Regions from separate parts of the Enterococcus sp. AZ170 genome, predicted to be linked through region 4. Evidence: riboswitches for the same ligand, from Rfam matches in the RefSeq annotation. Region 4 holds a riboswitch; each other region holds the start of a gene.
What was found. Region 4 has a riboswitch for magnesium ahead of mgtA (magnesium-translocating P-type ATPase). Riboswitches for the same ligand answer to the same signal wherever they lie in the genome.

Region 1 (3,199 bases), 1.4 Mb from region 4:
ATGGTCTTGTAGGTTGCATTAGATTTTCAGCCACGACTAATCCTGTCCTAACTGCATTGTTGACTAAGGGAATATAAAAGGACTCATCTGACAGACTATAAGGTACCTGAATGCAGTCGCCTATTGCAAAAATATCCACATGAGAAGTTTGTAAGTACTCATCCACAAAAACTGTCTGATCCGTATGCATTTTAATCTGACCATCCAAATAAGCTAAGTCTGGGCGCACATTCATGGCAAAAATTGCACTATCACATAACAACTGGGATTTTTTGGTTTCGATCATAAGCCCCTCATCTCCATCTGTTATCTTTGCAACAGTTTCATCGAAATGAAACACGACACCGCGGTTGGTCATTTCTTCTTGGACCGGTCTAATCATTTCTTCATCAAAATATTTAAACAATAAGTAATCCATACGCTCAAAAAGATGAACTGCTTTACCCATCTTTAAAAGCGTATCTGCCGCTTCTCCGCCAATTTGTCCCCCACCGATTACGGCTACTTTATCACTGTTTTGTAATTGCTCAATCGCCTTTAACACACCAGATAAAAATTTATATTTTAACACTTTCTCCGAATCACTCCCCGGAATATTCTGAGCCCATTGACTAGAACCTGTTGCTAAAATTAATTTATCGAACGACATCACACATTCTTTTTCTTTTTCCATGTATTTAACAATATGTTGTTTTGAATCTATGCTAATTACTTTTGCACTTAGTAGTAAAGAAATGCCCCATTCTTCTAGTTGTTGCTCCGAAATAAATTGCGCTTTTTCAATAGGATCGATCGTTTCATTAAAATAAAGATTGATGCCGCCAGGTAGATAGCCAATCGTTGCTTGCTTTTCAATTAAATGAATTTCAGCTGCAGGGTGTTTTTTTCTGATTGCCACAGCGGCCGACACTCCTGCAAAAGAAGCCCCAATGATGACGATTTTCACAATAAGACCTTCTTTCTGTATAAGTAAAACGTTTTCTTAAAGGATAGCATACGCTTGACCTAAACGTATAGACATACGCTGATTTGTGTTGATTTTTTAATAAAAAATGACCTGTTTGCTCTATTCTACTCCAGAGTCAACAGGTCATTTTAATTTTCCAGCTATGTGTTAATTGTCTTTCATAAACGCTTTGATCGCTTCAGCATTTTGCTGTTCATCTAACTCGATCACGCTGCCAGAATCTGTATAATCGTTAAATTGCCATGATCCTTCGACTGGAACGGATAATGATTTTAAAGGTTTAACCTTGCCAGTTAAAAAATCTTTTGCTAAATCGATCAAAAGGCTGGTCGGTACATTCGTATCGATTTTCCCAACCATTTTCCCTGCTACTTGAGGCAATTCCCAAATCGGAATCAAATCCTTTGATTGTTCAACTAGCGCATCCATCACTTGCTGCTGACGTCTGATACGGCCGAAATCGCCTTCTTCATCCATCCTAAAACGCGCATACTGCAATAAACTATTACCATGTAATGTTTGCTCACCTTTAAAAATATCCACACCATCTAAATTGATATCTTTTTCAGCTTCGATCGTGACACCCTTAGGATAAAGCTCATCAATAATATCACTGAACTCTTTAAAATCCATGACCACATAATAATTGATTGGTAAATCAAAATTATTTTTTAGTACATCCTTGGTCATTTGAGCCCCGCCATATGCATAAGCTGCATTGATCTTGTCTTGTCCACCATCGGGAAATGTTACATAGCTATCTCTCATGATTGAAATCAATTTGGGTTGCTTCGTTTTTCCATCATAATGTGCGACCATCAAGGTATCCGAACGACCTTGATCTTCATCATCATCTCTAGAATCATTCCCAACGATCATCACGGTTAATTCCTTATCACTTGTTTGTTCGTCACCAGTAAAATTTTGGTTTTTAGTAGGTAGTTTTGCTTCACTCTCTTCTTTGGCTGTTTGAAATGATACTGCTGCATAACAGCCTGCACTCACAACGATTAGCAAAACCGATAGCAAGCTAATGATCATTATTTTTACAGATTTTTTCATTGTACATTCCTTTCTAGACATCAGCGTTAGATGGGCTAGCTCAACTATTTTCTTGACTAAAAGAAAAAAACTTCACCAAGAAAACTCAGCGAAGGGATTAGATTACAGTCTCTTAAACACATGACAAACAACATGTATCGACAAATTACCTAGATCATCTCTTCGTGGAGTTTTAGCACTATATAACGTAAAAAGCATTGCTTTTAGCTACTTTGAAACACGCCTTAATTCGACGAATTTTGTCCTACCCGTGCCAGTCTTTCGACATTTCTGAGCAGTAGCCTGTGTTTATATAGGAGCCTCACCTAACAAGTATTTAATTCATTTTAAACTATAAGCGTATCCAATCACAAAGTCAAATTAAATTCTACCTGAAACCTTTAGGATAATAAGTCCGCTACCCCGTTATCATTGCTACAACGTAGCTGGGGGCTAGAAGAATAAATTTTTTTTAAGAGTAATCTTTACCCTTTCTTAAAAATTCGTTTATCCTCTTTAAATTCAAATTTTAGATAGACATTCTTTGCGTTATCTGTTTCAATGTTTAAAAGACAGATACTTGGAGGATACCATGGAAAATTTTTTAGAAAAACAACAAGCATTCTTTTTTAATTTTTTAACAGATAGTATCGATAACTTTTTACTCGATCATTCTGATGAAACCTACTATGCATTTGCCTTAGTTTGTAATATTCATGAAGAAGGCGAAATCAACGTATACCTTAATACTGTTGAGCTTTGGCAAGACACAACTGACTATTATGCAACTAAAGGATACACTGACCAACAATTACAAGAGATGAAATATAATGCAAAGGATTGGGATGAAGACCAACAATTTGCTTCTCTTCACCTATTCGATGATTGGGTGGAAGATCCACAAGCCATTGAAATGGTTCTTGAATGGATTAGTCAACAACTCATTTTGCTAGTTGATAGCGACACCTTTGAACGTATTCCTAAAGCAGCTGATTTTAAAGTATTAGTTTACGATCATGATGAAGAAGCAGCTGACTCGCAAGAACGCTTTGAAAAATTAACAACATCTGACTATTTCCAATTAAATTGATCAAAAAGCGAGCAGCAGATTTTATTCTTGGGCTCTTTTCAAAAATGCCTACTTTAGGAAGAGGCGTTTTAGCGCTCAAAGATAAGAAAATTCTTGTTTCT
Region 2 (3,199 bases), 170 kb from region 4:
CTGCTAGATAAAGAACTAGGATCAACGGGACTAATTCAGAGGGTTGAAATAAAAGGACACCTAAATTGATCCACCGTTTTGCTCCACCTACAGTAGTTCCAATCAATGGCAAAGCAGCGATTGAAAGAAAGGTGAGAAAAAGTAACATGAATAATAGTTTAGGTTTGCGCAGTACATTTAAGTGAATCCGATAAACAATACTCATGCAAAGTAAACTAAAAAGGAAATACATGGTTTGCTTGATGGCTTTACTAGCAGTGCCTAACTCACTGTCTAACAAGTGATAAGAGCTAGAACTGTAAACCATTAAAATGCCGATGATACAAAGAATCAGATACGGAAGCAAAATATAAAAATCTAGATACTGTAGTTTGGATGGTCTGCTAAGCCGTTTCATCTTTTTGCTCCATCATTCAAAAAATCGTGAATGGCAAGTTGATTTTGTTCCTCGTCAATTTCCAAGACACTGCCAGCTTCGGTATAATCATTAAACGCCCAGCTACCTGAGACTGGGATGGAAAGGGTCTCTAGATTTTTGACTTTACCAGTTAGAAAATCTTTTGCTAAATCGACAAGGACATCTGCTGGAATGTTTGTATCCAAGTAGCCAACAGCTTCACCAGCAATTTTAGGTAATTGTAAGAACGAAACGGCATTTTTAGACTGCTTTGCTAATGCATCCATCACTTGCTGCTGCCTCCTCACTCGACCAAAATCTCCTTCTTCATCCATTCTAAAACGAGCATACTGTAACAACGTATTACCATCCATGACTTGGATACCTTTTTTGATATCAACATTGTCTAAATTAATATCTTTTTCTGCATCAATTTCGATTCCTTTAGGATAAAGCTCATTGATCAAACGGATAAAATTATTAAAGTCGGCTGAAATGTAATAATTGATCGGTAAGCCGAAAGAATCGTTAAGGACTTTTCTAGTTAACTCTGCTCCACCAAACGCATAAGCGGCATTGATTTTCTCTAAACCATATTCTGGGATTTTGACATAAGAATCCCTCATGATCGAAACAAGTTTTGGTTGTTTGGTCTCGCTATTATAATGAGCGACCATCAGCGTATCTGCTCGACCGCCATCTTCATCATCTTCACGACCATCATCACCAATCAGCATAATGGTGATTTCTTTCATATTTGTTTGTTGATCACCGGAAAAATCTTTGTTTTTCGTAGGATTTACTTGAGATTGTGCTGCTTTTTTTCCATTATGGAAGCTGATTACAGTGTAACTGCCGATTGCTGCAAAAAGGAGAACAATACAAAGCAGCGTACAAATTACGATTTTGTTCACTAGTTTCATTTTTTATTCCTCGCTAATCATTTTAATTGATCATCAAATAAAGTGTGCATTAGGAAATCGACTTAGATGTCGGTATAAAAAGATAGTTGTGCTACATATAAAAGGTATTAACAGCTTTATATCAAAAAAACGTTGATATCTCTGCTTATTCACCTCCTGCTAATTAAAAAGCTGAGAAATACCTTATTTATTAAAACAAAAAACCTTCGCTTAACTAACTCAGCGAAGGTGGATTGATTGCAGCACAAATAGAGCTTTTCATCATTCTCATCGTTGAGTTTTAGCACTATGAAACGTAAAAAGCTGAGCTTTTAGCTACTTTGTGAAAAGCCTTAATTCGACAATTCCTGTCCTACCCATGCCTGTCTTTCGACATTTTTGAGCAGTAGCCTGTGTTTTCATAGGAGCCTCACCTAACAAGTTATTCAGATCGCCTTAAATATAGTGAAGATCTTGACTAAAGTCAATAAAGTGAATATTAAATTTTTTATAATAAAACGTTGTGAAATATGCTGACAGGTGTTATTTTATCTAAGCTAAAATAGCACTTTAACCATTAAGGGCACGGTTTTCACTTATCTGATAAGGTTCTACTTTTATATGATTTTGATTTGGAAAAGTTTAATGGTCATTTCTTTACATTTTCTTAAACATATACAGACAAAATACACACGTTTGTAAAACAGAAGCAAATAAAATCCCAAATAGACATCGCATCGGGTTAACATTTATTGTAAGATAGAAAGAAGTGAAAGAATGCGTTTACGGCATAATGAAATGGGGAAAAATAAATGGGCTACAAAAAGACTTCTCAAGGAAATTGGATACTGGTCGAGAATGAAAATGGTGCAACTCTGGGTTATTCAACGGCTTCAGGTGTTACTTTGATAGAAGAAGATGGTTTTGCTTTTAAAGATTTAAATAAGAATGGACTTTTAGATCCTTATGAAGATTGGCGCTTGCCGCTTGAGGAGAGAATTGAAGATTTAACTGCAAAATTGACGATCGATCAGATTGCTGGATTAATGTTGTATAGTAGGCATCAAACGGTTTCTAAAAGTCAGAATCATTTTGTGGAAATGTTCTCAGGAACGTATGACGGAAAATCGCTAGATCATTATAGCGGATCTATTGCGAATTTAACGGATCAGCAAAAAGAATTTTTAGAAAAAGATCATATTCGTCATGTCTTATTAACTCTGGTGGATGCTCCTCAAATTGCTGCTGAGTGGTCGAATAATTTACAAGCAATGGCTGAAAGTTTAGATTTGGGTATTCCAGTAAACGTCAGCTCAGATCCAAGACATAGCACTAGTGCTGATACAGAATTTAATGCAGGTGCTGGTGGGGATATTTCAAAATGGCCAGAGCAATTGGGCTTAGCTGCAACATTCGATCCTGGCTTGGTAAAGCAATTTGGTGAAGTCGCAAGTCAAGAATACAGGGCACTTGGCATCACAACTGCCTTATCTCCGCAAATTGATTTAGCGACAGAGCCACGCTGGATGCGTTTTTCTGGAACATTTGGAGAAGGGGTCAAATTAGTCACCGATTTGGCTAAAGCTTATTGTGATGGTTTTCAAACAACTGAATATGAAACGGATGGCTGGGGCAGTGAAAGCGTCAATGCAATGGTCAAGCACTGGCCTGGTGGCGGAAGCGGTGAAGCTGGTCGTGATGGTCATTATGGTTATGGTAAATATGCAGTTTATCCTGGTAATAATTTTAGTGAACATTTAAAACCATTTCTTCATGGTGCATTTGATCTAGAAGCAGGAACCAAAAAAGCTTCTGCTGTGATGCCTTATTACACAATTTCTTATGATCAAGATCAAAAAAATCACGAAGATGTCGGAAATGGATTTAGTGAATATATCAT
Region 3 (3,199 bases), 780 kb from region 4:
AGGGAAATCTTTTCTACTAGGTGCAATTGCCAACAGCTTAGCTGAACGGGGATTCGTTACAACGATTGTTCATTTTCCAACCTTTACTGTCGAAATGAAACAAGCAATCGGCAAAGATATGGTAGGCCCAAAATTGGATGCCGTTAAAAAGTCCCCTGTTTTGATGATTGATGATTTAGGTGCGGAATCAATGACGTCTTGGATTCGAGATGATGTGCTTAGTGTGATTTTACAATATCGGATGCAAGAACAATTAGTGACTTTTTTTTCATCGAATCTAAATTTAAAGGATTTAGAAAAGCACTTGACCGTGACTCAGCGTGGGGAACAAGAGCCGTTGAAGGCTCGTCGAATCATGGAGCGGATTCGTTATTTAGCACAAGAAATTACGATGTCAGGCAATGACCGGAGAAATGGTTAAAGGTGGTCAGACTACTACAGCTTTTATGGAAGCCATGTGGTTGAGATGTAACTCGAAGAGTTCTGTCTCAATCATTTTTTATTTTTTAAGAGAACTAAGGATGATATTAGACTGGAATCAAAAATATAGCTTATAATTAGATATCAATAATGGAGGGATATCCTATGAAAAAAATCACATTAGCAGTGCTAACTATCATTACATTGATTTCTTTAGGAGCATGTACGAAAAATAACCATGATTCTGCAAAAGGAAGTGAAGAAACATCTATGAGTAGTAAACAAAATCAAGTGACAGATGAAACATCTCATAACGTGGAACAAGAACAAGCAAAATCAGTATTTATAGCCACTTTAATGGAAGATGCTAGGAGAAACGAGACGGTAGACAAATCTCTACGTTTGGTTTTAAATGAAGTTGAAGTAATTGAAGATCCAGAAAAAATAATCGGTATGATGAAAAATGATGGCGTAATCTTAAATGTATCAGATGAACAATTGGCAGATGGTATTACTGAAAATGATTTGAAAAAGGGAGATAAAATTCAATTTACCTTAGTTGGTTTACCTGCCATGACAATGTCGATCCCACCTCAAGTAGTTGGTAATTCAGTAGTCAAAGTTGAAAAAAATTAATCTATCAAAAATCACTGTTAAAAACGCACTATTCAAGTATTTTTTGACAGTGATTTTTTGATTTTGTAGTGAAACGATCATTGCTTATTCAAAAAATAAACGAAAAAACATTGACATTTGTTTTGTGATGGTGGTATAGTTCTTTCTGTAAGACAACTAAATAGATTTGTTAGGTGAGGCTCCTATACAAACATAGGCTACTGCCCAAAAACATCGAGAGATGCCAATGGGTAGAACAGGGATTGTCGATTACAAGGCTTTTCATAAGGTAGCTAAAAGCTCTGCTTTTTACGTTGTATAGTGCCAAAACTCAACGATTAGATCATGCAGGCTTTTTTTTGTACGCCTATTTATGACCTTCCGCTGAGTTTTTGGCGGAAGGTTTTTTGCTGTGAAACACTGCGATTGCCATTGGCAGAGCAGATGTTGAACAGTACTTGTCGATCGAAGAGAGAGAAGTGCCCGACGTACTGAAACCCAACGATTGCCATTAGCAGAGCAGATGTTGAACAGTACTTGTCGATCGAAGAGAGGGACGTAACGAGCTGAAAACAAACAAACCGAAGAAAGGAGAAAGCCTATGCATTTTTAATTAATATTGTTGCGAGTATCTTTGCAGGAATGATCATCGGTGCGGAAAGACAATGGCGAAAAAAGTTGGCTGGTATGAGAACGATGACTTTGGTAACGTTTGGTTCATGTCAGTTCGTTTCGCTATCATCGCTGATTCAAGATGACAATAGTCCAACACGAATTGCGGCTCAAGTCGTCAGTGGTATTGGGTTTCTTGCCGGGGGAGTGATTTTACGAGAAGGATTTAGCGTAACTGGCATCAATACCGCAGCAACATTATGGTGTTCAGCAGCTGTGGGCAGTATGATTGGTGCTGGATTTGTAACAGAAGGCGTAGTTTGTGCTGTTATCTTAATGTTAGTGAACATCCTGTTGAGAAATTTATCTTTCAAAATAGATGATTATACAGTTCAAAGAGAAGACGATCAAACAGAGACAATTCATTATCTTTCTGTTATTGCTAGTAACAGCAGTGAAGTCATGCTTAGAACTGAGATTATCCAGTTGTTAGATAAGTACTGTCTAACATTCACTAAATTTTCTTGTACAGATTTAGCTGGAAAAAAAGTCCGGTTGTTTTTGGAAATTGAGGCTACAAGAAATGGTAGTCTAGCAATCAATACGATTATTTCTGAGTTGTCTCAGCTTTCAGAAGTTATAGAAATCAATCAAATGACTAACTAAAAGAACGGAGGAATCAAGATGGTAAAACAGTGATGGTTAAAATTATCAATTGGAATAGTGAAGCCTATTGGGCAGGAGTCCAATTAAGAAACGAATTGCTTAAGTCTAGTGCTGGTAAAGAATGGATCAAAGAGTTGCCTTTGAACGAAGAAAAAGATATTCATATGACAGCTATGATCGAAGGAAATGTTGTGGGAACATTAATTCTTTCAAAAAAGAGTAGAACAATAGGGCAAATCAAACAAGTAGCTATTAATGAAGTGCATCAAGGCTTTGGTATTGGAAAAAAATTACTTGAATTTGCTGAAAAAGTAGCAGAACTTATGGGGTGCCAAATCATAATTCTAAACGGGCGTATGCAGGCTTGGGGTTTTTATGAACATTTTGGATATCAAAGTATAGGACAAGCCTATAATGACGGAAATGTCGTCTTAAAAACATTTGAGAAAAGAATCTACACTAATAAGAAAATCGAATTATTTAAATTTATTAGATATATAACGCTAAAGGAGATGGAAACAAATGGATGACAGTAGTCAGATGATCAAGGACCTTTGTAAAAAGAACCCTGTTTTTAAAGAAGATAAGTTTATTATTGTCTATTTGTTTCTAGGGCAGTTCAGAAACTTACTCCGATAAGCATACCTCTTTTTCCATTGGTCCGATTCTTAAAAGATTGAATATCTGAGCATTGAGATAACTTAAATCGCTATGCGATCATCTATTATCTCATTGGTAAGAGTTTAGAAAGAAGGAAAAACAAATGGAAAAAAGAATAACATTAACTAAAGAAAAGAACCAATCTTATGAATATTTTGCAAGAAATTCAGCAGAAAATATCGTAACCTATTTCAATTCTTCAAAGCGAGGACTAACACATCAACAA
Region 4 (3,199 bases):
ATTACTAAAAACTTTACGTCCCTCAATCACACCGTCTTCTAAAACATTCAAACTTTTTTCCAACAGAATAATTGAACTAGCGTCTTTCGTAATATCAGCTGCTGTATCAACTGAGATTCCTACATCTGCTTTACGAAGTGCTGGTGCATCATTAATTCCATCTCCCATGAAACCGACTGTGTGACCATTTCCTTGCAGTGTTTCAATAATTCGAGACTTTTGCATCGGGTTTAATTTAGCAAATAAATTAGTTTTTTCGACTTCGTCTTTCATTTGTTCATCCGACATATTATCAATATCAGAACCAAGTACGACATGAGACACTTCGATTCCTACATCGCTACAAACTTTCTTAGCAACGATATCATTATCGCCTGTTAAAACTTTTACATTCACACCATGTTCGTGTAAGGACTTGATTGCCGTGATCGCTGATTTTTTCGCTGGGTCCAAAAAGCCCATAAAACCGATCAGCGTCATTCCTTGCTCATCTTCCACACTATAAATGGCTTCACTATGCACGTCTTTTTTCACCGCTACGGCTAAAGCGCGCATACCTTGTTCATTCATACGAATATTGACTTCACGCATTCTTTTTTGTAATTCAGGTGTTAACGGTACGATCTCCCCGTTGATTTCAGCATGTGTACAAACAGCTTCCATCTCTTCTACCGCACCTTTAGTGATCATAAATTGATGACCATCTGCATTGACCACCACCGTTAAACGACGACGAGAAAAGTCAAACGGAATTTCATCTAGTTTTGTCACGGAATGATACGGACTTTGATTCTTATTTTCCTCATAAAAGTTGATTACAGCGATGTCCATCAAATTTTTCCAACCCGTTTGATAATGAGAATTTAGAAAAGCCATATCTAGAACTTGATCATTAAGTTGTCCTAGCGGATCTAAATGTTGAACCAAAACAACTTTGTCTTCTGTAATCGTTCCGGTTTTGTCCGTACAAAGAATATCCATACTCCCTAGATTTTGAATAGAAGGCAACTCTTTCACAATGACTTTATGTTTGGATAAACTTAATGCCCCTTTTGCTAGGTTACTCGTTACAATCATTGGCAACATTTCAGGTGTTAATCCAACAGCGACTGCAATTGCGAAGAAAAACGCTTCGCCCCATTCACCTTTTGTAATGCCGTTGATCAAAAAGACGATTGGAAACAGAATCATCACCATTCTTAGTAAAAATTTACTAACTTTTGTCAAGCCAATATCAAATGATGTTTTTCCACGTTGTGTTGTCGCATTTTTAGCAATATCACCGAAGAATGTATTTTGTCCAGTCTTCAAAATGATTGCTTTACCTTGTCCACTCAATACATCCGTTCCCATAAAAATCAAATCCTGCATATCTAAAGCAGAAACTGATTCTGAATTCTTATCAATACCTGCATCCACAAATTTTTCGACTGGCATTGATTCACCAGTCAAAGAAGATTGATTGATAAAGAGATCCTTTGTCCATATTAGTACGGCATCCGCTGGAATCATATCACCTGTTGCAAGTGTTACAATGTCTCCAGGTACAACTTCGTCCATCGGAATTTCTTTTGTTTGACCCGCACGCGTTACAGCTGTTGTATTTTCGATGAGTTCTTTTAGATTCAGACTTGCTTTTTGGGAACGATACTCTTGAATAAAGGCAATAATAACACTAGCTAAAATCATGATTCCCATCACAAGTGCTGCTTCAAAATCTTTGGTTACAGCTGAAACGACCATTAATAAAGCTAAGACATAAACAAATGGGTCTTTGAATGCTTCTAAAAACATAATAATTGCAGGTGTTGGTTTTTGTGCGGACACTTCATTTGGTCCATATTCTTCTAAACGATTTTTGGCATCTTCTTCTGATAGCCCTTTTTCTGATGTACGAAGTTCCATCATCAATTCACGTTCAGAAAGCATTGCTAATTTTCTTAATTCTTGGTCTTTTGTTGTTTTCTTCATTTCGGTCATTTTTTTATTCATCATTTTCTTTTCCTCCTTTACTTCATCTTATCGAGGAGAGAAAAAATCATTTCATTTCCATCGTTTCTAAGATGAAGGCTACATTTCGTTTGTTTTTGGTCTGACTGGGGTCTTCCATGAGCCTCTTCCTCTCTTTTGGTTTATTTTGGAACGATAGATTTTTTGTTAGGCGGGAATCTTGTTCTCTTGAGTTCTGCTCTTGCTACTGTTTAACATCTGTCTTCTTTCAATCTGCTTGTTTCTTTTTGCGGAACTTCGCTCCCTTTGGTCGCCAAGTACTGTTCATCATCAGCTCTGGCGAAGCCAGTACGTTTTCCTGTTCTTAGACTTTTTGCTTACTAGTTTCTGTTTTCCTTCTGCCTGCTTGTTTCTTTTTGCGGAACTTCGCTCCCTTTGGTCGCCAAGTACTGTTCATCATCAGCTCTGGCGAAGCCAGTCGCTGTGATTCACAGCAAAAACGCACACTCAACAATAGAGTGTGCGTAAAATAGCAACTTAAATAAAAGTTTCTCTATCGTTGAGCTTTAGCACTAAAGGGCGTAGATAATTTCTTATCAGCTACGTTATGAATAACCTTCACGATCATTCCTGTTCAACCAACTAAGAGTCTCTCGATTCTTTCGCGGCAGCAGCATGTGTCCAAATAGGAGCCTCACCTAACAATTATTCAGTTCTGAATCCTTATCTATCATAGTTTATCTTGTTACAATTGTCAAAAGAAAAAGACATAAAATAAAAAGACATCACTTTTACTAACTAGCCAAGCTCTCCTCTTCCTTGAGAGATTTCTATTCTTGAGAAATTTGCTAATTTTAATTCTTCATCGGATAGATTTTCAACAAGATCGTAAACCCGTTACCAAGCTCAAGAAACTGAGCATCTGCCATCTGTTTGGACTCTGAAAATAATATATTCTCAGCTTCATTCACTTTTAATGTCAAAATCAGCTCTGATAGATAGCTTTATATCGGTACCGAGTAGTTTTCTCCAGTTCCTTCATCTGTCACTACAAGAATTGGCATGACTTGAACGTCTGACACTTTTTTTAAAGGGGTAAACACTACAGCTTTGACCTAGATCCTAGTCAGTAAAAATTAGAATAAAGTAGCAATCAAATGATAGTTGTTTTCAATTATTCAACTTCTGTCATATCTTCAATATATTTATATACTTGTTGGCCAGCGATCCCGCCTTCACCAACAGCTGT

Region 1: another riboswitch for magnesium. It lies ahead of IGJ55_RS12610 (LCP family protein); the one in region 4 lies ahead of mgtA (magnesium-translocating P-type ATPase).
Region 2: another riboswitch for magnesium. It lies ahead of IGJ55_RS06735 (LCP family protein); the one in region 4 lies ahead of mgtA (magnesium-translocating P-type ATPase).
Region 3: another riboswitch for magnesium. It lies ahead of IGJ55_RS09675 (MgtC/SapB family protein); the one in region 4 lies ahead of mgtA (magnesium-translocating P-type ATPase).

What each region holds. Positions count from the first base shown of each region.
Region 1 is NZ_CP172947.1:2,611,305-2,614,503, forward strand. It holds gene IGJ55_RS12605 (FAD-dependent oxidoreductase) at 1-946, opposite strand, end outside; gene IGJ55_RS12610 (LCP family protein) at 1,115-2,029, opposite strand; M-box (ykoK) riboswitch at 2,180-2,349, opposite strand; gene IGJ55_RS12615 (DUF4303 domain-containing protein) at 2,601-3,098, shown strand.
Region 2 is NZ_CP172947.1:1,396,643-1,399,841, forward strand. It holds gene IGJ55_RS06730 (FtsW/RodA/SpoVE family cell cycle protein) at 1-397, opposite strand, end outside; gene IGJ55_RS06735 (LCP family protein) at 394-1,320, opposite strand; M-box (ykoK) riboswitch at 1,579-1,748, opposite strand; gene IGJ55_RS06740 (glycoside hydrolase family 3 N-terminal domain-containing protein) at 2,112-3,199, shown strand, end outside.
Region 3 is NZ_CP172947.1:2,004,606-2,007,804, reverse strand. It holds gene dnaI (primosomal protein DnaI) at 1-421, shown strand, start outside; gene IGJ55_RS09680 (hypothetical protein) at 586-1,056, shown strand; M-box (ykoK) riboswitch at 1,215-1,385, shown strand; gene IGJ55_RS09675 (MgtC/SapB family protein) at 1,648-2,313, shown strand; gene IGJ55_RS09670 (GNAT family N-acetyltransferase) at 2,346-2,843, shown strand; gene mgtA (magnesium-translocating P-type ATPase) at 3,077-3,199, shown strand, end outside.
Region 4 is NZ_CP172947.1:1,224,027-1,227,225, reverse strand. It holds partial or broken gene mgtA (magnesium-translocating P-type ATPase) at 1-2,007, opposite strand, end outside; M-box (ykoK) riboswitch at 2,495-2,663, opposite strand; gene trxB (thioredoxin-disulfide reductase) at 3,125-3,199, opposite strand, start outside.